Regions from separate parts of the Puerhibacterium sp. TATVAM-FAB25 genome, predicted to be linked through region 1. Evidence: riboswitches for the same ligand, from Rfam matches in the RefSeq annotation. Region 1 holds a riboswitch; the other holds the start of a gene.
What was found. Region 1 has a riboswitch for thiamine pyrophosphate ahead of U5M74_RS01800 (YkoF family thiamine/hydroxymethylpyrimidine-binding protein). Riboswitches for the same ligand answer to the same signal wherever they lie in the genome.
Positions count from the first base shown of each region.

Region 2: linked by a shared signal. The riboswitch ahead of U5M74_RS05555 (thiamine ABC transporter substrate binding subunit) and the one ahead of U5M74_RS01800 (YkoF family thiamine/hydroxymethylpyrimidine-binding protein) in region 1 are both predicted to bind thiamine pyrophosphate.

Region 1 is NZ_JAXUAK010000001.1:380,144-391,871, reverse strand. It holds gene U5M74_RS01850 (hypothetical protein) at 1-752, shown strand, start outside; gene U5M74_RS01845 (hypothetical protein) at 1,122-1,457, shown strand; gene U5M74_RS01840 (SDR family oxidoreductase) at 1,590-2,495, shown strand; gene U5M74_RS01835 (hypothetical protein) at 2,532-3,047, opposite strand; gene U5M74_RS01830 (SDR family oxidoreductase) at 3,244-4,002, shown strand; gene U5M74_RS01825 (hypothetical protein) at 4,050-4,346, opposite strand; gene U5M74_RS01820 (TetR/AcrR family transcriptional regulator) at 4,477-5,031, opposite strand; gene U5M74_RS01815 (alpha/beta hydrolase) at 5,104-6,204, shown strand; partial or broken gene U5M74_RS01810 (FAD-dependent oxidoreductase) at 6,192-7,320, shown strand; gene U5M74_RS01805 (protein kinase domain-containing protein) at 7,378-9,048, opposite strand; TPP riboswitch at 9,142-9,250, shown strand; gene U5M74_RS01800 (YkoF family thiamine/hydroxymethylpyrimidine-binding protein) at 9,300-9,980, shown strand; gene U5M74_RS01795 (ECF transporter S component) at 9,967-10,593, shown strand; gene U5M74_RS01790 (ABC transporter ATP-binding protein) at 10,583-11,728, shown strand, end outside.
Region 2 is NZ_JAXUAK010000004.1:29,913-41,640, forward strand. It holds gene U5M74_RS05530 (glycoside hydrolase family 2 TIM barrel-domain containing protein) at 1-769, shown strand, start outside; gene U5M74_RS05535 (beta-galactosidase) at 874-2,934, opposite strand; gene U5M74_RS05540 (LacI family DNA-binding transcriptional regulator) at 3,027-4,073, opposite strand; gene U5M74_RS05545 (alpha/beta hydrolase) at 4,234-5,100, shown strand; gene U5M74_RS05550 (hemerythrin domain-containing protein) at 5,164-5,883, opposite strand; TPP riboswitch at 6,018-6,123, shown strand; gene U5M74_RS05555 (thiamine ABC transporter substrate binding subunit) at 6,208-7,320, shown strand; gene U5M74_RS05560 (ABC transporter permease) at 7,317-9,038, shown strand; gene U5M74_RS05565 (ABC transporter ATP-binding protein) at 9,038-10,285, shown strand; gene U5M74_RS05570 (PrsW family intramembrane metalloprotease) at 10,311-11,486, opposite strand; gene U5M74_RS05575 (aldo/keto reductase) at 11,580-11,728, opposite strand, start outside.

The DNA.
Region 1 (11,728 bases):
GCGGACGGCTCCACCTCTCGCCGGGTGCGCGCGCCGAGTTCTTCGTCGTCGCCGAGGAGGACGGCTACTACGAGCTGCAGGTCGACACCGGCTCCGCCGGGGGCGGTGGCGCCTACGGTCTCGCGGTGGACGAGCGCCCGATCGAGGGGGCGACCAGCCGGCCCGGGCGCGAAGGGCGCACCACCGCGACGGTCCACCTGGGTCGCGGCATACACCAGGTGCACGTCACGGCGCAGGGTCGCCTCGGCATCGACGGCCTGCGACTCGTGCGGGACGTGGCTTCCGACGTCCACGCGACCACGGTGCAGGCCGAGGACTCGTCGGTGCAGCGGAGCTCGGGCGCGACGGTCGAGACGCCGCCCACGGCCGCTGGCTCCAACGTGCAGGGACAGTACGTCGGCTGGCTCACCGCCGGCCGCACGATCACGGTCCCGCGTCCGGAAGGCACTAGGCCCGGCGCCTACGACATCGGCGTGACGTACGCCAACGCCGACAAGTTCACGGGCCACCCGTACAACGCGGACATCATCTCCCGCACGGCGGAGATCCGTGAGGAGGGTGCAGAGGCCGCCAGCACCGTCGCGTACCAGCACACCTACAGCGACTACAACTTCTGGACGCGGACGACGCCGCTGACGCTGACCACGCAGGACGGCGACATCGTCATCGGCAACCCCGACGGGGACGCGCCGAACATCGATGCCGTGACGATCGCGCCGTTCGTCATCGACGTCAGCAACGAAGGACGCTGACGCCAGAGGTCACGCGTCCGCCTCGCGGGACCGTCCCGGCCCCGCGAGGCGGACGCCTTCGTGCGTCTGAAGTTCGCCTCCAGACACGCTCGAGCCCGCCTCCTGGACCTGCCGTGAACGAAGTGATCAGCCGGTCAGAGGTATTCAGGCCTTCGGTGCAGGCCCTATCGCCCACCGAGCCGAAGGCCTTCGCACCTGCCGTCGCAGGTCCCGGGCTCGTTGCCTGGGCGGTCGTCTCGACCGCGGCGGCCGCCTGTCGTCCCGCACCGGGCGGGCTTACGTTGGAGCGAGGCGCCGGCGAGGGGGTGCGGTTCCCGCCCGGCGGCCCGCCCGCCCGGGGCTGACCCGCGAGGACGCAGAGGAGCGATCATGCCGGCTTTCGTGTACGTGCTGCCTGTCCTGCCCGGCAAGGAGGACGACGACCGGAAGACCCTGGAGGCGCTGACCGGCCCCCGGCGGGACGAGTACGAGGCCGCGCTTCGGGACGCCGGGGTGACCCGGCACGTGGTCTGGCACCAGCTGGGGCCCGAGGGCACGATGGCGGTGGTCTGCATGGAGGCCGACGAGGAGGCGGCCGTCGTCCGGTTCGGGGCCTCCGAGGCGCCGTTCAACACCTGGTTCCGCGAGGCCATGAAGGACGTCCAAGGCGTCGACATCGGCCAGGGTGCGCCGTCCGGGGACAAGGTGCTCGACGTCGAGGTCTGACGGTCCCCGGACCGGCCTGCGGGCCCTGTCGCTCGCGGCGCCGGTGTGCCATGGTCGTGTCAGCGCGAAGAGTGCTCGAGCTCCTCAGCGCTGCCGGTGAACGCACGGTCCTCGGTCCGGGAGGCGGCCCCCATGATGCTGGTGGTCGGAGCGAGCGGGAACCTCGGACGGGAGACCGTCAGGCTGGCGCTCGCCGGTGGCCACGCGGTCCGGGCGGCCGCTCGCCGACCGGACGCCCTGGCGCACCTGCGCGCCCACGGTGTGGACGTCGTCCAGATGGACCTGACCGACCCGCGATCGATCGCGCGCGCGTGCCAGGGGGTGGAGGCCGTCGTGGCGGCGGCGCACTCGCTCCTGGGCTCCGGAGCCAACCGCTCGCCCCGGGTGGACGGTGACGGCAACCGCATGCTGACCGACGCGGCCCGCGAGGCCGGCGTGCAGCACATGGTCTTCCTGTCCACGGTGGGCGCCTCGCCCACGGCGGACGTCGAGTTCCTGCGCACCAAGCATGCCGCTGAGGAGCACGTCCGGGCGAGCGGGATGCGGTACACCATCCTGCGGCCGACGGCCTTCATGGAGGCGCACGCCCGGCAGTACATCGGCACCCCGTTGCTCACCAGGGGCAGGGTCACCATCCCGGGATCGGGGCGCAGCCCCATCAATCTCATCGCCGCCGCCGACGCCGCCCGGTACGTGCTGATCGGCCTGACCGACCCCCGTGCCCGGGACCGGGTGCTGGAGATCGGCGGCTGGGACAACGTCACCAAGGACGAGATCGCCCGCACCTACGCCCGGAAGGCCGGCATCTCGCCCAGGGTCCGGCACCTGCCTCGAGGTCTCCTGCGCGCGGGCAGCGTCGCTCTCGGACCGGTCAAGCCCGAGGTCGCCGACGCCCTGCGCCTGCTGCTCTGGGTGGACGGCTCGGACCAGACGCTGGACCCCACAGCCCTCCAGCACGAGTTCCCCTTCGACATGGTCCGCCTGGAGGGCTTCGTGCAGCGCGACGTCGAGGCGTTCAGGGAGCGGATGCCCGCCTGAGCCAGGATCGCCCTGCGCGAGCGGACCGGGACGCCGTCACACCGCGCGCGGCGGGCCGTCGGCGCTCTGCTCGCGGCGCTCGTCGACGCGACCGCGCTGGTAGTCCTCCGCGGGCTCGCCCGGCGCACGCTCCGCGGGCTCGCCCGGCGCACGCTCCGCGTGCCGGGGCGCGGGTCGGCGGTCGTCGGCCCCCGGTGCGTCGGCGGCGGCCGACGTCCCTGACCGGTGGCGGCCGGAGTCGCCCATGAGCTCACCGTCGGCCATGCCGTGCTCGTGCAGCCGGGCGCGCTGCTCGCGCACCTCCGCCTCGGCGCGCTCGCGCTCCGCCTCGGCCGCGGCGAGCCTGGCCCTCTGCTCGGCCTCCGCGGCACTCTTCCGGTGCGCCTCCGCCTGCGCCCGGTTCTCGCCGACCACCTGCTCGCGGCGCTGCTCGAGCTCGCGCTCGCGAGCCCTCGCCTGGGCGCGTCGGCGCGCCCGGGGCAGGACGAGCACCAGCAGCGCCAGCAGGACCAGCGCCACCACCACGATCACGACGATCATCCACGTGTCCATCGCGCAACCTTCCTCGAGACGTGGCGTCATTCGACCGCGTGCGGGAGCCGCTCGCCATCGTGCGGCGGTCGGCGCGGCCCGTGGAGGTGCACCAGCGACATCGCTGGCGACCACGGTGCCCGGGCCCAGCGGGCACGCCACCGTCGTGGCTGCGCCACGGCTGGCGTGGCCCCGAGGCCGTACGGAGGATCACAGCATGACCAGCTCCGGCGGGTCCTTGCGTGGCGTGGGCGCGCTGGTGACGGGAGCCACCAGCGGGCTCGGCCGTGCGGTGGCGATCCGCCTGGCGCAGGCCGGCGCCGACGTGGGCCTGCTGGGACGCGGCGAGCACGACCTGGGCCGTGCCGCCGCCCAGGTCGAGAGCCATGGCGTGCGCGCCGTGCCGCTGCGGGTCGACCTCGCCGACACGGAACGCCTCGACGAGGTCGTGCAGGTGGTCGCCACCGAGCTGGGCGGCCTGGGGATCCTCGTCAACGCCGCGGCCACCGATGCGCCGGGCTCCGCCGAGGAGCTGTCCGTGCAGGACTGGCAGCGGGTCGTCGCGGTGAACCTCACCGCGCCCTTCGTGCTGGCGAGGTCCGCCATGCCGCACATGCGCCGGGGCGGCGGCGGGCTCGTCGTCAACGTCTCCTCGGTCGCCGGCCGCAGGGGATGGGCCGGCGCCTCGGCCTACTGCGCGACAAAGTTTGCGCTGACGGGGCTGACGCAGTCGCTGGCCGCGGAGGGGCGTGCCGACGGCATCAGGGTGTGCGTCGTGTACCCGGGAGCGATGGCGACGAGCTGGGGCGCGTTCGATCCGGCGCAGCGCACGGCGCCGGAGCGTCCGGCGCACGAGCGCCAGTCGCTGGACCCGGACGTCGTCGCCGACCTGATCGCGTGGATGGCTGCCTCACCGGGCGAGCCCGTGCTGAACGAGGTCACGGTCACACCGCTCCTCGAGGGCGGGTGGCCCTGAGGTCGTCGACGCCCGACGGCCTCAGGGCTCGCCGGCCGCGCCCACGCTCACGGCGCCGGCGCCGGACCTTGCCGGTGCGCTGCCGCTTCCCGCGACCGCCGCACGAACTCCGCCTGGTCGATCGCCCCGCGGGCGCGGTCGGTCAGGTTCTCGACGTCCTCCCGGCTGGGCACCCAGCCGTCGTGCCACATCGAGGCGAGCGACTGCGCGACCGCGTACCGCTGGTGCACGTCCAGCCGGTCGAACAGCTCCGGCCACCGCTCCTCGACATCGAACCGTTCTCCGGCCACCTCGAGCTCCCCCTGGCGCGGCAGGGAGGCGGTCGGACGACCGCACAGCCTCACCGCCTCGTTCTCCCCCTCGGGGCCCGGCCCCCTGGCTCGGGCACCCGTCTACGGCATCCGACCCTACGTGGGTCGTTGTCCTTTCAACAGAGTTTTTCGTGCGTACGAAGGGAGGGCGGACGGGGCGTGGTCAGGCGAACGCCTGCAGCGCCCTCCGGACGGCGTCCGCGACGTCCTCGGGGGAGCGCGGTGGCGCGGTGGCTCCGGTCACCTCGGAGAACAGCACGCCGTCGACGAAGGCGAGCAGGTCGCGGGCGCGAGCAGCGGCCGCAGCGGGTGCGGACGTGGCGGCGAACCGCTCGGCGACCAGGCCTTCCAGCCGCGACGTGCCGGCCGACAGCGCTCGTCGCAGCTCGGGTCGCCGCACGGCCTCCAGCGAGAGCTCGTAGCGGGCGAGCGTCCGGTCCCGCCCCTCGCCCACGAGCGCGCCCTGGACCAGAGCGGTCAGCGCGGCGGCCGGGTCGCCGTCCTCGAGGGCGGCCACGTCGGCGGCGTCGAGCTGCGCCAGGCGCTCGACGGCCGCGGTCAGCAGCGCGGCGCGGGACGGCAGGTAGTAGGACGTCGAGCCGGCCGGGAGCCCCGCGGCGGTGTCGATGGCGCGGTGGGTGAGCCCGCGGCTGCCCTCCCTTGCCAGCGTCCTGATGACGGTGTCCGCGATCAGCGCTCGGCGATCCTCTCGTGGCATCGTGCCCCCTTGCCATCGGCCTCTACGGCTGTAGAGTAGCAGTCTCTACACCTGTAGAGAGAGGAGGCCCCGGTGCCGCTCGGGTACGTCCTTGTCGCGGTGTGCGTCACCGCGGCGCTCGTGGCTCCGCGTCGGCCGCGCGGCGTGGGGAGCGCGGCGTTCTTCCTCGGCGTGGTCGTCAGCGAGCTGCCGCAGCTCGCGTTCCTCTATCTCGTCGGCACCACCGCGCTCGCGCTGGTGGAGGGCGACCTCCGTACCGTTCCCGGCCTCGTGGGCGTCGGCGTCGCCTGCCTCTCCACGGTCGCGCTCGGTGAGGTCGCGCGCCGAGGGCTGCACGCCAGGGACGCCGTCCGGGAGGCGCTGCGACGAGCGCGCGTCCCGGTCTCGCCCGCCAGCTTCCGCAGCCGCTGGCGGGGCCTCGTCGCACCGTTGCCGATCCGGCCGCGGTCGGTGCGACGCGTCCGCGACCTCGCCTACGGTCCCCACCGGAGGCAACGTCTCGACGTCTACCGGCGCGACGACGTCGTGGCCGCGCCGGTGCTCGTCTACCTGCACGGCGGCGGCTACGTGTCCGGCGGGAAGCACCGAGAGGGGCGTGCCCTCCTTCACCGGCTCGCCGCGCGCGGATGGGTGTGCATCAGCGCGGGCTACCGGCTCCGCCCCGACGCGGACTTCGTCGACCATCTCCACGACGCCACGAACGTGCTGGCATGGGCCGGACGGCACGCGCACGAGCACGGAGGCGACGCGCGGACCCTCGCCATGGCCGGGAGCTCCGCCGGCGCGCACCTCACCGCGCTGTGCGCACTGGACCCGGAGACCGGACGGAGGCTCGGCGCGGCGGTGTGCCTGTACGGGTACTTCGGCCGCTACTACGGGCGCCCGCCCGACGAGCGGCCGGTCTCCACGCCGCTCGGCCTCGACGCCACGAGTGCTCCGCCCGTCTTCGTCGCCCACGGCGACAGGGACACGTACGCGCCCGTCGAAGGCGCCCGCGCGTTCGTCCGGCACCTGCGCGAGGGGTCCTCCTCGCCGGTCGTCTACGCGGAGCTGCCGGGCGGACAGCACGCGTTCGACCTGTTCGCGTCCTGGCGCGGCGCCGCCGTCGTGGACGGCGTCGAACGGTTCCTCACCCACGTGACGTCGCCGGAGGCAGCGTCGTGCGCATCGTGATCTCAGGCGCCGGCGTCGCCGGCCTCGCCCTGGCCGCTCTGCTCGACCGGCAGGGGCACGACGTGCTCGTCGTCGAGCAGAGCACCGGCTCGGCCGGCCGCGGGTACGGGCTGGCGCTGTGGCCGCACGGCTCCCGGGTGCTCCATGCCGTCGGCGCCCACGACGGGCTCGTCGCGCGGAGCGCGGAGATGACGCGGTACACGGCTCTCGGCGCGCACGGGGACGTCCTGATGTCGTCGCCGCTCCCGCACGAGGTGCGCGAGCGCGGGCATCTCGGGGTCCTCGCCCGCGGCGACCTGCTCGCCCTCCTGGAGGGCGCGGCCGCGGGCTGCGCCGTCCGCCACGGGACGACGATCGCGTCCGTGCACCAGGACCAGGACGGGGTGACGGTCCGGCTCGACGACGGCAGCACGCAGCACGCAGCACGCCGACGTCCTCGTCGGCGCCGACGGGATCGGCTCGCCGACACGGCGGCGCCTTCCCGGGCGGTCACGTCGGACCGACACCGGGTGGTCATGTCTCGTGTGGTGGGCCGACGCCGCCCTCGCTCGGCCCGGCGACGTCGTCGAGCGCTGGGGCGCCGGCAGCTTCGTAGGCACCTACCCGTGCCGCGACCGGCTCTGCGTCATCGTCGGCGCCCCGGCCAGGCGCGTCCAGGGCATCGGCCGCAGCGCCGCGGCCGTGGAGATCGTGGGGGAGCACGGCCTCACCGATCCTCGGTGGACGGAGGAGCTGCACGAGGCGCCGGCGCTGTGGCGCATGTCCGACGTCCGCGCGGCACGGTGGACCCACGGTCGGACGGCGCTCGTCGGCGATGCCGCCGCGGCCTTCCTGCCCACCGCCGGGATCGGCGCCTCCATGGCACTGGAGTCGGCAGCCGCGCTCGCGGACGAGCTGTCGCGGTCCGACGCCGCCTCCGCCCCGCACGCGCTCGCCCTCTACGAGCGACGGCGCCGGCACCGGACGGAGCGCGCACAGAAGCTGTCACGCCGCCTGGCGCGGCTCACGTTCGTCGAGTCGCGTCCGGGCGCCGCCGTCCGCGACGCGCTCACCCGGCTCACCAGCATCGACACGCTCACCGGGCCGCTGCTGCGGGACCTGGCGCGGCCCGTCTAGGGACCAGGGCGGCGCGATCCGGTCGACCTGGCTCGCAGCCTCGCGAGCCAGGTCGGGTCAGCCCTCGCCGCTCGGGCCGGTGCCGGTGCTGACGCTCGTGGCGCTGCCGCTGCCGGTGTCCGCGCCGTTGGCGTTGCCGTTGCTGCCGCTCGCGCCGTTGCCGTCGCCCGCGGCGTTGCCCGCGCCGTTGCCGGTGCTGCCCTTGTCGCTGTCGGCGTCGCCGTTGCCGTCGTTCGCGTTGCCGCTGTCGCCTGGCGAGCCGTCGGCACCGGTCTGGCCCGCGCTCTTGTCGGGCCTCTTCTCGTCAGGCTTCTTCTCGTCGGGCTTCTTCTCGTCAGACCTCTCGTCAGACTTCTCGTCGGACTTCTTCTCGTCGCGATCCTTCTCGGCGAGAGTCTCGTCCTGCTCCGCGTCCTTCTCGGGCTCGGCGCCACCGGTGCTCGCACCGGTGGGCTGGTCGGCGACCGGCGCGTCACCGGTCCCCGCGTCGCTCACGGGCGCGTCCGCGCGCTCCGACGAGGACTCCGACGTCAGCGCGACCTCGGCGTTGTCCGGGGCCGGCGCGGGCTCCTGAGACGGCGCGTCGTCCGCCGGCAGCTCCGCCACCGGCTGCTGCGTCGCCGTCTCCGGCGGCGACCCCGCGTCGGCCCCCAGCGGAGAGGCGAGCGCCACGGCCGCGACGGCCGCGGCGACTGCTGCCGGCGCGCCGAGCGCCAGCCACCGCCGAGGGACGCGGCGCCCCGTGCCGCCCGCGAGGGCGGGCGCCGGCGACGGGCGGACGGCCGGCTCGTGCGTCCGGCCGAACGGCACGGGCAGCTCCGCCGTCGGCGGGTCGAACACCGCGCCGGAGGCGACCGAGGCCGGCGCGATGGTCCCCGCGGACAGCTGCACCGCCACCTCGGCGGCGCTCGGCCGCGCCCCCGGGTCGATGGCGGTCATGCGTCCGAGCAGCTCCCGCCACGCCGCCGGCAGCTCGTCCGGGATGCGCGGCGGCTGGTGCAGGCGCGCGAGCGCCGACTCCAGCGCGGTCCCCGGGTACACGCGCTCGCCGGTGGACGCCTCCAGCAGCAGCAGGCCGAGCGAGTAGACGTCGGTGGCCGGGGTGACGGGCTGGCCGGTGACCTGCTCGGGCGCGAGGTAGGCGGCGGTACCGATCATCTGGTTGGTCCCGGTGTGCCGGGCGTTGTCGCCGAGCAGGCGGACGATCCCGAAGTCGGTGAGCTTCACGGACCGCTCGCAGTCGAGCAGGACGTTCGCCGGCTTGACGTCGCGGTGGACGACGCCCTGGGCGTGGACGTAGGCCAGGGCCTCGGCGAGCCGGGTGCCGATCGACTGCAGCTCGGCCGGCTCGAGCCCGCCGTCGGCGAGCACCTGGGCCAGCGTCGGGCCGTCCACGAGCTCCATCACCAGGAACGGCTGGTCGACCGACATGGGCGCGGTGTCCGGGCCTGCGTCGTCGGCCCGCAGGCCGATGCCGGCGTCGAGCACGGTGACCAGGCCGGGATGGGACAGCCGCGCCAGCGTGCGCGCCTCGATGACGAAGCGCGCCCGGTCCGACTCGTCGTCGGTCGTCTCGCGCAGCACCTTCACGGCGACCTGCCGACCCAGGACGTGGTCGACCCCCCGGTACACGTCGGCCATCCCGCCCTGGCCGAGGCGGGCACCGAGCTCGTACCGGCCGGCGAGCACCGTGGGCGCGCCAGGTCCGTGCGGAGGAGGGATCGTCACGCTGGAGAGGCTATGTGCGGACCGCGCTCGCCGCCCGTCGACCCGGTTCGCGCACCGGTGACCTCGGAGCGCGCGTGGTGCGTGCTAGCCTCCGGCACGTAGCACGGGAGTCCGGTGAGCCGGGCTGAGAGGGAGTACTCGAACTCCGACCGTTGAACCTGATCTGGGTCATGCCAGCGCAGGGAGCGATCTCAGGAAGCAGGGCATGGTGCCCTCCGTCCTCCCGTGCCTGATCTGCACAGGAGGCAGCTGTGACCAGCACAGGCACGACCAGCACAGGCACGACGGAAGCACCCGCGACGCCGGCGACCGACCTGACCGGCGACCCGATCCGCTTCGGCGTCGGCGCGCGCGTCACGGTCGCCGTGATGAGCGACCGGTACGCCGAGATCATCCTCGGGGCGCTCGAGCAGGCGGACGCCACGGGCCTGACCCTCCAGACGGGCGACGTGAGCACCTGGGCGGGTGGCTCAGAGGCCGACCTGCTGACGTGGCTCACCGACCTGGCCGAGGCCGTGGCAGTCTCGGGCGAGCACGCGTCGATCACCGTGCACCTGTCGCGGGGGTGCCCCGGCGAGGTGGTCTGCGACCTGCCCGGCGGGGCCGGGCCGCGCCCCGTCGAGGCGCCCGCGGGCCGGCAGGTCGGCCGCCGCGCCGCCGCGGAGTGGGCGCTGTACCCGCTGGCCGACGACGTGCGCGCCGGCGTGGAGCCCGACCACATGCGCGACATCTACGCCGCGATCGCCACCGCCCGGGCGAACGGCACCTTCCGCGCGTCGGAGCACTTCGTCACCCGGCTCGAGGGCGACCTGGGCACGATCCTGGCGACGGTCGTGGCCGGGTGGACCGGCGTGGGCCGCACGGTCCAGCACGTCACCAGCCACCTGACCCTCTCGGTCAACAGCCCGAGCCACCGCGATGTCGCGGCCTGAGGCGGCGCGGTGCGCGCCGCGTCTCGAGCTCAAGGACATCGTGCTCATGGTGATGCTCGGTGTCGTCTTCGGGTTCCTCTACTGGGCGCTGGTCCAGGCGTGGAACGGCCTGGCGGTGCTCATGGGCCCGGCCGGCGACCTCGCCCAGCACGTGCTGCTGGGCGGGTGGCTGCTCGTGGCGCCGATCGCGGTGGCGGTCGTGCGCCGCCCGTTCGTGGGCGTCATCGCCGAGGTGATCGCCTCGGTGGTGGAGGTCGTGTTCCTCGGCTCGCCCGTGGGGCCGCTGCTCCTGGTGGCGGCCGCGATCCAGGGCGTCGGCAGCGAGCTGCCCTTCGCGGCCGGGCGCTACCGCCGGTTCGGCTGGGCCCGGTACGCGTTCTCCGGGCTCCTCGGCGCGGGCCTCGTCTTCGTCTTCTCGGCGTTCCGGTTCGACTGGTGGGGGCAGGACATCCTGCTGCTGCGGCTGGGGCTCCAGCTCACCTCGGGCGTCGTGCTGGGCGGCCTCCTCGCCAAGGTGCTCGTCGACGCCCTGGTCCGGACCGGGGCGGTGGACGGCTTCGCGATCGTGCGCGAGACCGCCGTCGCCGCCGTCCCGGTGCGCCGTGAGCGCTGACCGCCCGGGGCCGCCGGTGGCGCCCGTGCTCGAGACCCGCGGGCTCGAGGCGGTCTTCGCCACCGGCGACGGCGTGGGACCCGTGGACCTGCGCGTCCGGCCGGGGGAGCAGGTGCTGCTGCTCGGGCCGTCGGGATCGGGCAAGAGCACCCTGCTGCGGTGCCTGCACGGCGCCGTGCCGCACGCGGTCCCGGCCACGACCCGGGGGTCCGCCGTCGTGGCCGGGCGCGACGTGCACCGGTCCACGGTGGCGGGCCTGGCCGACGTCGTCGGCGTGGTCGCGCAGGACCCCGAGACCGGCGTGTGCCTGCCCGACGTCGCCGACGAGGTGGCGTTCCCCCTGGAGAACCTGGCCGCCGACCCCGCGACGATCGGTCCCGCGGTCGACGACGCGCTCGCCGCGGCCGGCGCCGGCCACCTGCGGGGCCGCCGCACCGACGCCCTGTCGGGCGGCGAGCTGCAGCGCGTGGCCCTGGCCGCCGCGACGGTCACGCGCCCGGCGCTCCTGCTCCTGGACGAGCCCACCGCGATGCTCGACGCCGGCGGCGTCCGGGCGGTGCGCGAGGCGGTGGGCCGGGTGACCGCGACCGGCACGACGGCGTGCGTGCTGGTCGAGCACCGGCTCGACGAGTACGCCGGGGACGACGGCACCGCGGGGCTGCCCGGGCGCTGGGTGGCGCTCGACCGCAACGGCCGGGTGCTCCACGACGGCCCCGCGCGGGAGGTCCTGGAGCGCGCGGGCGCGCGGCTGCTTGCCGAGGGGTGCTGGCTGCCGGCGGACGCCGAGCTGCGCGTGGTGCTCGGCCACGGCGACCTCGCCTCCCCGGCGGTGCGCGCGGGCCTGCGGGCCCTGGCCGCGCTCGCGGGCGACCCGCCGTCGCCGGCCGGGGCGAGGCCCGCGGGGGGCCTGCCCGGCGCCCCGGTGCTGCGCGCCCGTGGGCTCGCGGTCGCGCCGCTCGGCGCGCCGCGACCCACCCGCCGCCGGACGGTCGTACCGGTGCTGCAGGACGTCCACCTCGACCTGCGAGCGGGAGAGGTGGTCGCGGTCGTCGGCGCCAACGGCGGCGGCAAGTCCAGCCTGCTCGCCTGCCTCGCCGGCGTGCAGGCGCCGCTGCGCGGCGCCGTCGACGGCCCG
Region 2 (11,728 bases), on a different contig from region 1:
CGCCGCGATGGGCAGCTACGACGTCGACGACCCGACCGCGCTGCCCTGGCGCGGCGAGCCCGCCCTGCCGGCCGCGGTGCGCTGGCGGGCCCAGGGCCTCGACCGGCTGGTGCACCGCACGGTCGACGTCGAGGAGTCGCCGCAGCGGCTGCGCGTGCTGCGGCGGGTCTCGGCCGCCCAGAGCCGGGCGTCGCTCGACGTCGAGGAGACGTGGACCGCCGAGCGCGCCGCCGACGGCGCGGTCGAGGCCGTGCTGCGCGTCGTCGTCGCGCCGGACGACGGCTGGCCGGACGTGTGGCCCCGCGTGGGCGTGCACCTCGGGCTGCCCACCGACGTCGACGGCGCCGGCTGGCTCGGCCTGGGCCCGCACGACTCCTACCCCGACGTGCGCGGGTCCGTCGTCGTCGGCCGGTACCACGCCGGGATCGGCGACCTCACCGTGCCGTACGCGCGGCCGCAGGAGTCCGGGCACCGCTCCGAGGTCCGCGAGCTGGACCTCGAGCGGTCGGGGCGACCGTGGCTGCGGATGGTCGCGCGCCGCGACGCACAGGGCCGCCTGCCCGGGTTCACCCTCGCGCGGCACTCGGCGCACGAGCTGGCCGCGGCCGGGCACCCGCACGAGCTGCCCACCCCGCGGCGGCACCACCTGTACGTCGACGCCGCCCAGCACGGCCTCGGCTCGCGGGCGTGCGGCCCGGACGTGTGGCCGACGGCGATGCTGCGGCCCTCGGCGCGCACGCTCGAGCTGCGCTGGCGGGCGCTGGGCTGACCGGCCCCGGCACGGACGGACGGCGGCGCCCCGCGGAGGGGCGCCGCCGTCCGTCCGTGCGCGGGGCACCGGTCCGGGACGCCGGCCCGGTACCCGCGCGGGCGTCAGCCCTCGCGGACCACGCGCACGGCGCCGCCGGGCACCACGAGCGTGCCGTCGACCTCGTCGCCGGTGACGAGCTCGCTGCCCGTCGCCTTGACCGCCGCCTCCGCCGGGCCGTGGTTGATCGCGAACAGCCAGGACCGGCCGTCGTCGGCGTGCCGGCGCACCAGCTCCAGGCCGACGGCCGGCTCGTCCTCGGGCAGCACGCCGGCCTCGGTCGCGACGGCGCGGGCCAGCGCCGTCGTCGCGGCCTCGTCGAGCCGGGCGCCGGTGTACCAGGCCGCCCCGCCGCCGGGCGTGGCGCGGCGGGTCACCGCCGGCCAGCCGGACAGCACGCCGTCGTCGTACACCGCGACCACGTCGGTGCCCTCGGCGACGTGCGTGCGCTCCGTCCACAGGTCCGCCACGGCGCCCTCGGGCAGCGGGCCGCCCACGACGCGCACCGTCTCGCCCTCCTGCAGGGTGGCGAACTCCTCGGTGCGCACGCCGAGCAGGTCGCGGAACGCGCCGGGGTAGCCGCCGAGGCGCACGTGGTCGTGCTCGTCGACGATCCCGGAGAAGTACGTGACCAGCACCGTCGCGCCGCGGTCGGCCGCCGCCGCGAGGTTCGCGGCGTCGGCGTCGGTGACGAGGTACAGGGTGGGCACGACGACGAGGTCGTAGCCGGCGAGGTCGCCGCCGGGGTGCACGACGTCGACCGTGACGCCCAGCCGCCACAGGGCGGCGTACCAGGCGCGCACCTGGTCGGTGTAGCGGAACGCCTGCGTGGGGTGCGAGTCGAGCTCGGACGCCCACCACGCTTCGTAGTCGAAGACGAGCGCGGCGCGCGAGCGCACGCGCGAGCCGCGGACCTCGCCCAGCGCGCGCAGCGCGCGCCCGAGAGTGACGACGTCGCGCCACACGTCGGTGCCGGTGCCGCCGTGCGGCACCATCGCCGAGTGGAACTTCTCCGCCCCGGCGGCGGACTGGCGCCACTGGAAGAACATCACCGAGTCGGCGCCGCGGGCCACGTGCGACAGCGAGTTGCGCAGCATCTCGCCCGGCGCCTTCGGGCGGTTGCGCGGCTGCCAGTTGACCGCCGAGGTGGAGTGCTCCATGAGGATCCACGGGTCGCCGCCGGCGATGCCGCGGGTGAGGTCGGCGGAGAACGCCAGCTCGACGTGCCGCTCGTCGTCGGCCGCGATCGTGTAGTGGTCGTTGGCGACCACGTCGAGGTCGGCGGCCCAGGAGAAGTAGTCCATGCCCTTGGTGCCGGTGGACGCCATGAGGTTCGTGGTCGTCGGCACGTCGGGCGTGAGCTCGCGCAGCGTGTCGCGCAGGTCGCGGTAGTAGTCGCGCAGCGCGTCGGAGCTGAACCGGTCGAAGTCGAGCTGCTGCGTGGGGTTGGCGTAGGTCGGCGCCGCCAGCGGCGGCAGCACGTCGTCGAACGAGCCGTAGCGCTGCGACCAGAACGCCGTGCCCCAGGCCGCGTTGAGCGCCTCGAGGGTGCCGTAGCGCGCCCGCAGCCACTCGCGGAACGCCTCGGCGGCCGCGTCGGAGTAGTCGCGCGGCACGTGGCATCCGATCTCGTTGTCGACGTGCCACAGCGCCAGCGCCGGGTGGTCGCCGTAGCGCTCGGCCATGCGGGCGGCCATCTTCAGCGCGTAGTCCCGGTAGACGGGGTGGGTGGGGGCGTAGGCCTGGCGGCCGCCCTGGTGCAGCACGGTGCCGTCGGCCAGGCGGGGCAGGATCTCGGGGTGGCGGCGGGTGAGCCACGGCGGGGGCGAGGCGGTGGCGGTGGCCAGCGCGACGCGCACGCCGCCGTCGTGCAGCCGGTCCATGGTGCGGTCGAGCCAGGCCCAGTCGAGCTCGCCCTCGACCGGCTCGATGGTCGCCCAGGAGAAGATCGCGACGCTGACGAGGTTGACCCCCGCCTCGCGCATGAGGCGCACGTCCTCGACCTGCACCTCGTCCGGCCACTGCTCGGGGTTGTAGTCGCCCCCGTAGCCGAGCCCGTCGATCCGGGCGTTCCAGGGCCGCACGGCGGCCGGGTCGAAGCCCTCGGGGGCGCTGCGTCGTCGCATGGCGGCGAGTATGGCACGGGGGCCGTCCCGGCGGCAGGGGATGTGGTGAAACGGTTCAGGGCGGCGACGCGGGCCGGGCCCCCGCGGCGCGGTCAGCGGCTGCGGCCGCCGCTCGACTCGCGCACCACGAGCTCGGGCTGGAACAGCACCTGCTCGGCGCGCCCGTCGTCGCCGCGCAGCAGCAGGTCGGCCGCCCGCTCGCCGAGGCGGTGGCGCGGCTGGCGCACGGAGGTCAGCGGCGTCGCGAGCTCGGCAGCGAACGTCACGTCGTCGTAGCCGACCAGCGCCATGTCCGTGGGCACGGCGATCCCCAGCTCGCGCAGGGTGCGCAGGGCGCCGAGCGCCGTGAGGTCGTTGACGCAGAAGACCGCCGTCGCGCTGTCCCCGGAGGCCGCCAGGCGCCGGGTCGCGGCCTCGCCGCCCTCGGCGTCCAGCGACGGCACGGTGAGCTCCACGACGGCCTCGGCCGGGTCGAGGCCGGCCTCGGCGACCGCCTGCAGCACGCCGGCGTGCCGGTCGGCGCACTGGCGGATGGTGTGCGGCCCGTTGAGGAACGCGATCCGCGCGTGCCCCTGCGCCAGCAGGTGGGCCGCGGCGAGCGCGCCGCCGGTGACGTCGTCGACGGCCACGGAGGACACGTCGGGCAGCGGGGAGGGGCGGTCGAGCAGCACGACGCCGACGCCGCGCGAGCGCAGGGCGAGCAGGTGGTCGATCTGCTCGGTGGCAGGCACCACCATGACGCCGCGCACGCCGTGCCCCTCGAACAGGCGCAGGTAGCGCTGCTCGCGGTCGGGGTCGTCCTGGGAGCTGGCGACCATGAGCGTGCAGTCGGCCTGCGCCAGGCGGTCCTCGATGCCGCGCGCGACGTCGGTGAAGAACGGGTTGGCGATGTCGAGCACGATCGCCCCGACCGTGGTGATCGTGCCCGCCCGCAGCTGGCGCGCCGAGCCGTTCGGCACGAACGCGAGCCGCGCGATCGCCGCCTCCACCCGCTCACGCGTGGCCGGCGCGACGCGGTCGGGCCGGTTGAGCACGTTGGACACCGTGCCGACGGAGACCTCCGCCAGGCGCGCGACGTCGCTGATCGACGGGCGGCGGCGTGCGCCCTGCCGCGGCCGGGGCTGGGCCGGCGTGGTCATGTGCTCCTCCTCGTCCCGGGCGCCGTCGCCCGGTCGTGACCCGTCTCCGCGCCACCTCGGTGTGGTGCTGCCGCGGCGAGCACGCTCCCGGCCATTATGAAGCGATTCACCAGCGCCGCGGCGGTGGACCGGCCGCGTGCCGCGACGGACGAGGAGGACCATGACCGGCAGCAGCGCCAACGCACCCCTCGACGAGCGCCTCACGGTGGTCCCCGCGGCGGGCGCCGGGGAAGGCGCCGCAGGAGGTGCTGCAGGAGGTGCCGGGCGCGGCGCGGGCGACGCCCGGCCCGCCGTCCTCGTGCTGCCCGGCGGCGGGTACGAGCGCCAGGCCGACCACGAGGCCGAGCCCGTCGCCGCCTGGCTCGCGGGCCTCGGGCTGCACGCCGTCGTCCTGCGCTACCGCGTCGCGCCGCACCGCCACCCGGCGCCGCTCGACGACGCCCGCGCCGCGCTGCGCCGGCTGCGCGCCGGCGACCTCGGCGTCGCGGCCGATCCGCGCGCCGTCGGGGTGCTCGGCTTCTCCGCCGGCGGGCACCTCGCCGCCACGCTCAGCACCCTCGGCGACGACGACCGCGCCGTCGGCGGCGACGGTGGCGACGGTGACGACGGTGACGACGACAACGGTGGCGGCGGCGTGAGCGCGCGCCCCGACTTCGCCGTCCTGTGCTACCCGGTGATCTCCCTCGAGGACGAGACCCACGAGGGCTCGGTGGCGGCGCTGCTGGGGCCGGACGCGACGCCGGAGGCGCGCCGGGCGCTCAGCGCGGACCGGCTCGTCACTGCCGCGACGGCGCCCACCTTCCTGTGGCACACGGCCGACGACGAGGCCGTGCCGGTGACCAACGCGCTGCGGTACGCCTCGGCGCTGCACCGCGCGGGCGTGCCGGCGTCGCTGCACGTCTACCCGCACGGGCGGCACGGGCTGGGGCTCGCCGCGGGCGAGCCGGGCGCGGGGCGGTGGACCGCGGAGTGCGCGGCGTGGCTGCGGGAGAGAGGCATCGCCCCGGCGCCCCCGGACCGCGGCTGAGCCTCCGGCGCGCCGGGACCGACCGGGGCAGGGCGGTGCGTCGGGCGGCCCTCAGGCCGCCCCTCAGGCGGCGCTGCCCGTGCTGCGGGTGGAGGGGTCCTCCCCGATGCGCAGCAGCGGAAAGCGCTCGACGCGGTGCGCCGCCGCGGTGAGCACCCGCGACGCCGCCCACAGCCGGTCGGCGACGTCGCCGGAGGACCGCCGGGCGACCGCCTCGGCGGCGTCGCGCAGCCGGTCGAGCACCGACAGCGGCAGGGCCGAGATCACGTTGCCCGGCGGCCGGCGTGCCACGACCGGGTGCGCTCGCGTGGGGGCGATGCGGCGGAGGACCTCCCAGTACACCCCGAGACGCCGCAGCTCGGCGGTGGTCGTCACGGCCTGCAGCCGCGGGAACAGCTCGTCCTCCTCGTCGCGCACGTCCTCGCGCAGCACCTCGACCAGCCGTTCGAGGACCGGGCCGCGCTCCGGGTCGTCGGGGTCGAGCCGCTCGAGCCGCGTGACGAGCTCGTTGACCTCCTGGTGCTCCTGCTCCACCTCGAGCGTCAGCGCGTGCCCGTCCGGCAGCGCCCGGCGCATCACCGGCCACAGCACCGACTCCTCGGCGAACGCGTGCGGGAAGACGAGGCGGTAGATCCGCAGCAGCACCCGTTCCTGCTCCTGGCCGTGCGTGCCCTCCAGCTGTTGCAGCAGCCGGTCGAGCTTCACGTGGTCGCGCTTCTGCCGCGCGAGGACGCTCACGCGCCCGCCCAGCTCCGCGTCGGTCTGCTCGGCGATCGAGGTCATGGGCGGGCACCTTCCGGGCGTCGGGCGGGGTGCGCGCACCGTATGCCCGCTCGACGGGGCCCGCACACGTTCGCGCGTCGGTCGACCGTCGGCCGGCCGGCGGCCGGTGCCAGGCGTGCCGCGGTAGACTCGGGGGCGAACGACAGGGGAGCGCCATCGGGGCGCTGAGAGTGCGGGCCACCGCAGACCCTCGAACCTGATCCGGTTAGCACCGGTGGAGGAAGTCGGGCTTCTCGATCCCTGCGCGTGCGTCGTCGGCGGCCGTGCGGCCGCGGGCGCGGCACGCGCGGGGCCCCCTTCTCGACGTCCGAGGAGGACCTTCGCATGACCACCACGCACGGCGGCACCGCCCGCCGCGCCCTCGTCCGCCGCGCCGCCACCCGCATCGGCGCCGTCGCCGCCGCCGTCGGCCTGCTGCCCGCCCTCGCCGCCTGCGGTGGCGGGGACGAGCCGGGCGCGAGCGCGTCGTCCGGCGCGGCGTCGGGCACCGTCACCCTCGTGACCCACGACTCCTGGGCGGTGAGCGAGGAGGTGCTCGCCGCGTTCGAGGAGGAGTCCGGGCTCGAGGTGAAGCAGGTGCCCGCCGGCGACGCCGGCACCCTGGCCAACCAGCTCGTGCTGACCAAGGACGCGCCGCTCGGCGACGTCGTCTTCGGCATCGACAACACCTTCGCCTCGCGCGTGGTCGACGCCGGCGTGCTCGACCCGTACACGCCGTCCGCGCTGCCGGAGTCCGCGCAGCAGTACGCCGTCGGCGACGGCGGCGAGCTCACGCCCGTGGACATGGGCGACGTGTGCATGAACCTCGACACCGGCTGGTTCGACGAGCAGGGCCTCGAGCGGCCGCAGACGCTCGAGGACCTCACGGAGCCGGAGTACCGCGACCTCACGGTGGTCACCAACCCGGCGACGTCGTCGCCCGGCCTGGCGTTCCTGCTCGGCACCGTCGGCGCGTTCGGCGAGGACGGCTGGCAGGGGTACTGGGAGCGCCTGCGCGACAACGGGCTCAAGGTCGACGACTCCTGGGAGGACGCGTACTACGCCGACTTCTCCGGCGCCGGCGAGGGCGGCCAGCGCCCGATCGTGCTGTCCTACGCCACCAGCCCGGCGTTCACCGTGACCGAGGACGGCTCGGCCTCGACCACCGCCGCGATGCTGGACACCTGCTTCCGCCAGGTGGAGTACGCCGGCGTGCTGGCCGGCGCCGCCAACCCCGAGGGCGCACGGCAGCTCGTCGACTTCCTGGTGTCGGAGGCGTTCCAGGCCGACGTGCCGGGTCAGATGTACATGTACCCGGTGGACGACGCGGTCGAGCTGCCCGCCGAGTGGCAGCAGTTCGCGCCGCTCGCCGAGAACCCCTTCACGGTGGAGCCGGCGGACGTCGCCGAGCACCGCGAGGAGTGGATCGAGCAGTGGACGCAGACGGTCGTCGGCTGACGACGGGCGCGCGCCGCGGCGGCGTCACCCCCGGCACCCTCGGCCGCGGCGCCGCCTGGGCGCTCGCGGCCGGGGTGCCGCTGCTGTTCCTCGGCGTGTTCTTCGCCTGGCCGGTGCTCGCGCTGGTCGGGCGCGGGTTCCTCGGCGAGTCCGGCGGCGTCGACCTGTCCGCCTTCCGCGACGTGCTGGCCGCGCCCCGGACCTGGCGGCTGGTCGGCCTGACGCTGGGGCAGGCCGCCGCCGGGACGGCAGGGTCGGTGCTGCTGGGGCTCCCGGCCGCCTACGTGCTGTACCGCTGCCGGTTCCCCGGCCGCACGCTCGTGCGCGGCCTCGTCACGGTGCCGTTCGTGCTGCCCTCGGTGGTGGTCGGCGTCGCCTTCTCGTCGCTGCTGCAGCCCGGCGGCCTGCTCGGGTGGGCGCACCTGGAGGAGACGTTCGCCGCCGTCGTGCTCGCGCTCGTGTTCTTCAACTACGCGGTGGTGGTCCGCACCGTCGGCGGCCTGTGGGAGCGGCTCGACCCGCGCGCCGAGCAGGCCGCGCGGGCGCTCGGCGCCTCCCCGTGGCGGGCCTTCCGCACGGTCACCCTGCCGGCGCTCGCCCCGGCGATCGCCTCGGCCGCCGCCGTCGTCTTCCTGTTCTGCGCGACGGCGTTCGGCGTCGTGCTGGTGCTCGGCGGCATCCGCTACGGCACCGTCGAGACGGAGATCTGGACGCGCACCACCCAGTTCCTCGACCTGCGCACCGCGTCGGTGCTGTCGATCCTGCAGCTCGTGGTCGTCGCCGCGGCGCTCGCCGTGTCGTCCCGCGCCCGCGCCCGGCGCGAGCACGCGCTCCAGCTCCTGCCGGAGCGCAGCACCGCCCGCGCGCTCGACCCGCGCCGCGGCCCCGACGCCGCCGCCGCGGCGGTGACGGCGCTGACCGTCGTCGGGCTCGTGCTGCTGCCGATCGCCGGCCTGGTGCTGCGCTCCTTCCGCGCGACCGACGGCACCTGGGGCCTGGACAACTACGTCGCGCTCGGGACCACGGGCGGGCGCAACGCCCTCGTGGTGACGGTGTGGGAGGCCCTGGGCACCTCGCTGCGCACCGCGCTGCTGGCCGCGGCGCTCGCCGTCGTCGTGGGCGGGCTCGTGGCCCTGGTGGTGTCCCGCCGGCCGCGCGCCCGCGCCGCCCGCCGCACGGTGGGCGTGCTCGACGCGGTGTTCATGCTGCCGCTCGGCGTCTCGGCCGTGACGGTGGGGTTCGGCTTCCTCGTGACGCTCGACCGGCCGCTCGGCCTCGACGTCGACCTGCGCACGTCCGGCCTGCTGGTGCCGGTGGCGCAGGCCGTGGTGGCCGTCCCGCTGGTGGTGCGCACCGTGCTGCCGGTGCTGCGGGCGATCGACCCGCGCCTGCGGGAGGCGGCGGCCGTGCTCGGCGCGGCGCCCGGCCGCGTGCTGCGCGACGTCGACCTGCCGGTGGCGCTGCGCTCGCTGGGCCTGGCGGTGGGCTTCGCCTTCGCCGTGTCGCTGGGCGAGTTCGGTGCGACGTCGTTCCTGGCGCGGCCGGACGCCGCGACGCTGCCGGTGGTGATCTTCCGGCTCATCGGCCGACCGGGCGCGGACAACTACGGCATGGCGCTGGCGGCGTCCGTGGTGCTGGCGGTGCTCACCGCCGCGGTGATGATGCTGGCCGAGCGGCTGCGCGGGGACCGCCTCGGCGCGGCCGGAGGGGAGTTCTGATGGGCCTGCACGTGCGGGACGCCGTGGTGCGGTACGACGGCACGACGGCGGTGGGCGGCGTCTCGCTCGACGTCGCCGACGGCGAGGTGCTGGCGCTGCTGGGCCCCAGCGGCTGCGGCAAGTCGTCGCTGCTGCGCGCGGTCGCCGGGCTGGAGCCGCTCGCGGCGGGCGGCGTCGCCTTCGACGGCCAGGACCTGGCCGGCGTGCCGGTGCACCGCCGCGGGTTCGGGCTGCTGTTCCAGGACGGCCAGCTCTTCGCGCACCGCGACGTGGCCCGCAACGTCGCCTACGGGCTGGAGACCGCGCGCGTGCCGCGGGCCGAGCGGGCCGCGCGGGTGCGCGAGCTGCTCGAGCTCGTGGGGCTGGCCGGGTACGAGCGCCGGGCCGTGGCCACGCTGTCGGGCGGGGAGCGGCAGCGCGTCGCCCTGGCCCGGGCGCTGGCGCCGCGCCCGCGGCTGCTGCTGCTCGACGAGCCCTTCTCCGCCCTGGACCGCGGGCTGCGCGAGCGGCTGGCCGTCGAGGTGCGGGCCATCCTCACGCGCACCGGCACCACCGCCGTCTTCGTCACCCACGACCACGACGAGGCGTTCACCGTGGCCGACCGGGTCGCCGTGATGGGCGCGCGAGAGGGCGGCGGCGCGCGGCTCCTCCCGGGCTCCGGCGCGCGAGCGTCCCGCGATGTCGCCGAAGCCGGCGCGGAGGACGACGAGGCGGGACGCTCGCCGGACGGGCGTGGCGCCGAGGGTGGCGTGCTGCTGCAGGTCGCGGCCCCCGAGGAGCTGTGGCGCGCGCCGGTGTCGCGACGGGTGGCCCGGTTCCTGGGCTACCAGGTGTTCGTGCCGCTCGCGGAGCTGCCCGGCGTCCCCGAGCACGACGGCTGGCTCGCCGTCGGACCCACCGGCCTGCGCGTCCTGCCCGTCGACGTGTCAGAACGGCGGTGGGGCATGGCGCACCCGGCGTCTGACACGTCCGGCGGTGCGGGGCGGGGCACGGTGGCGGGCACGGTGGCGGGCACGGTGGCGGGCACGGTGGCGAGCGTGGCGGCGGGCACCTGGACCGGCGAGGCGGTCGGGTCGGTGTTCCGGCGCGGGCGCACCGAGGTCACGGTCGACGTCGACCTCGGCGCCGGCACGCAGCGGCTCGCGGCGGTGCTCGACGGCGCGGTACCTGGCGGCGGGGCGCCCGCGCCCGGCGACAAGGTCGCGGTGGTGCTCGACCCCGCCGGCTGCGCCGTCGTCCGCCGCTGACGGCTGCGCCGTCGTCCGCCGCTGATCAGCGCAGCAGCCCGGGCGGCGCGGCGGGGCCGGACCCGCGCAGCCGGCGCGCCGCCTCCGCGCCGAGGAACGCCTGGCGCGCGGCGTACATCAGCGCCACCAGCGGCTGGCGGCGCATCTCGAACTCTGCCCGCTCGATGCCGCCGCGGTCGGCCCGCTGGTGCAGCAGCGCGAGCTCGACGGCGGCCTGCTGGTAGTCCGTCATGGCGCGGGCGGTGGCCGTGCCGCCCGCCCCGCGCGCCCAGACCCGGGCCGCGCGGCGCGCGGGCATGCTGGCGAGCATCCGCACGTCCTGCGCCGTGACGGCGCCGGTCGCCGCGTAGGGCGGCAGGTAGCGGCCCACCATCGCGACCGTCCGGGTGCGGTCCCGGCGCACCACCACCAGCAGCGCCACCAGGACGACGAAGCCGACCCCGTAGGCGAACACCACGCCGGCGAACCCGAACGCCGTCGACCCGTTCCACAGGGCGTGCAGCGCCATCGCGCCGGCCAGCCCGACGAAGGCGGGCACCAGCCGGCCCGGCCCGGGCCGCCGCGTCGCGGCCGCCGCGATCCCGACGCCGGTCAGCGACGTGCACAGCGGGTGCAGCAGCGGCGTGAGGATGCCGCGGGCCAGGAACGTCGCCTCGAGCTCGCCGAGCTGCGCCGTGGCCGTGTAGTAGCTGACGTTCTCCACGGTGGCGAAGCCGAGGCCCACCATCGAGCCGTAGATGATGCCGTCGGTAGGGCCGTTGAGCTCGTGCCGGCGCAGCCAGAGCATGCCGAACAGCACGGCGCCCTTGAGCGTCTCCTCCACCACCGGCGCGCCGAGCGTGGCGCTCAGGTACTGGCCGAGGTCGGGGCCGAAGAGCGGCTCGAGCAGCAGCGCGTAGCCGAGGGTGTTGACGAACATCGCCACGAGCACGGCCACGCCGGCGCCCCACAGGAACGCGAGCAGCAGGGCGTCGGGCGGTTCGGGCTCGAGGCGGTCGAGCGCCAGGATGCCGGACAGCAGCAGGGGCAGCGGCAGCAGCGCGAGCAGCAGCCCGACCGCGAAGGTGGGCCCCTCGAGCGCGATGACGAAGAGCGCGACCAGCAGGCAGACCGACGAGATCGCGATCAGCAGGATCGTGCCGACGGAGGGACGGGCGGTCGAGCGCCCCGCCAGGATCGCCCGGGGGTCGAGGGCGGACATGCCTCGGATGCTACGGGGCGGGTGGTCCGCCCGCCCTGCGGCGGGCGCGGGCGGCCCGACGACGGTGCGCCGGGCCGCCCGCGGGTACCGGGGTCAGCCCGCGGCGCTGAGCCGCTCGACCTCCTCGGGCGTGAGCTCGAGCTCGGCCGCCCGCGCCGAGTCCTGGATCGACTCCGGGCGCGAGGCGCCCGGGATCGGGACCACCACGGGCGCGAGCGCCAGCTCCCAGGCGAGCGCCACCT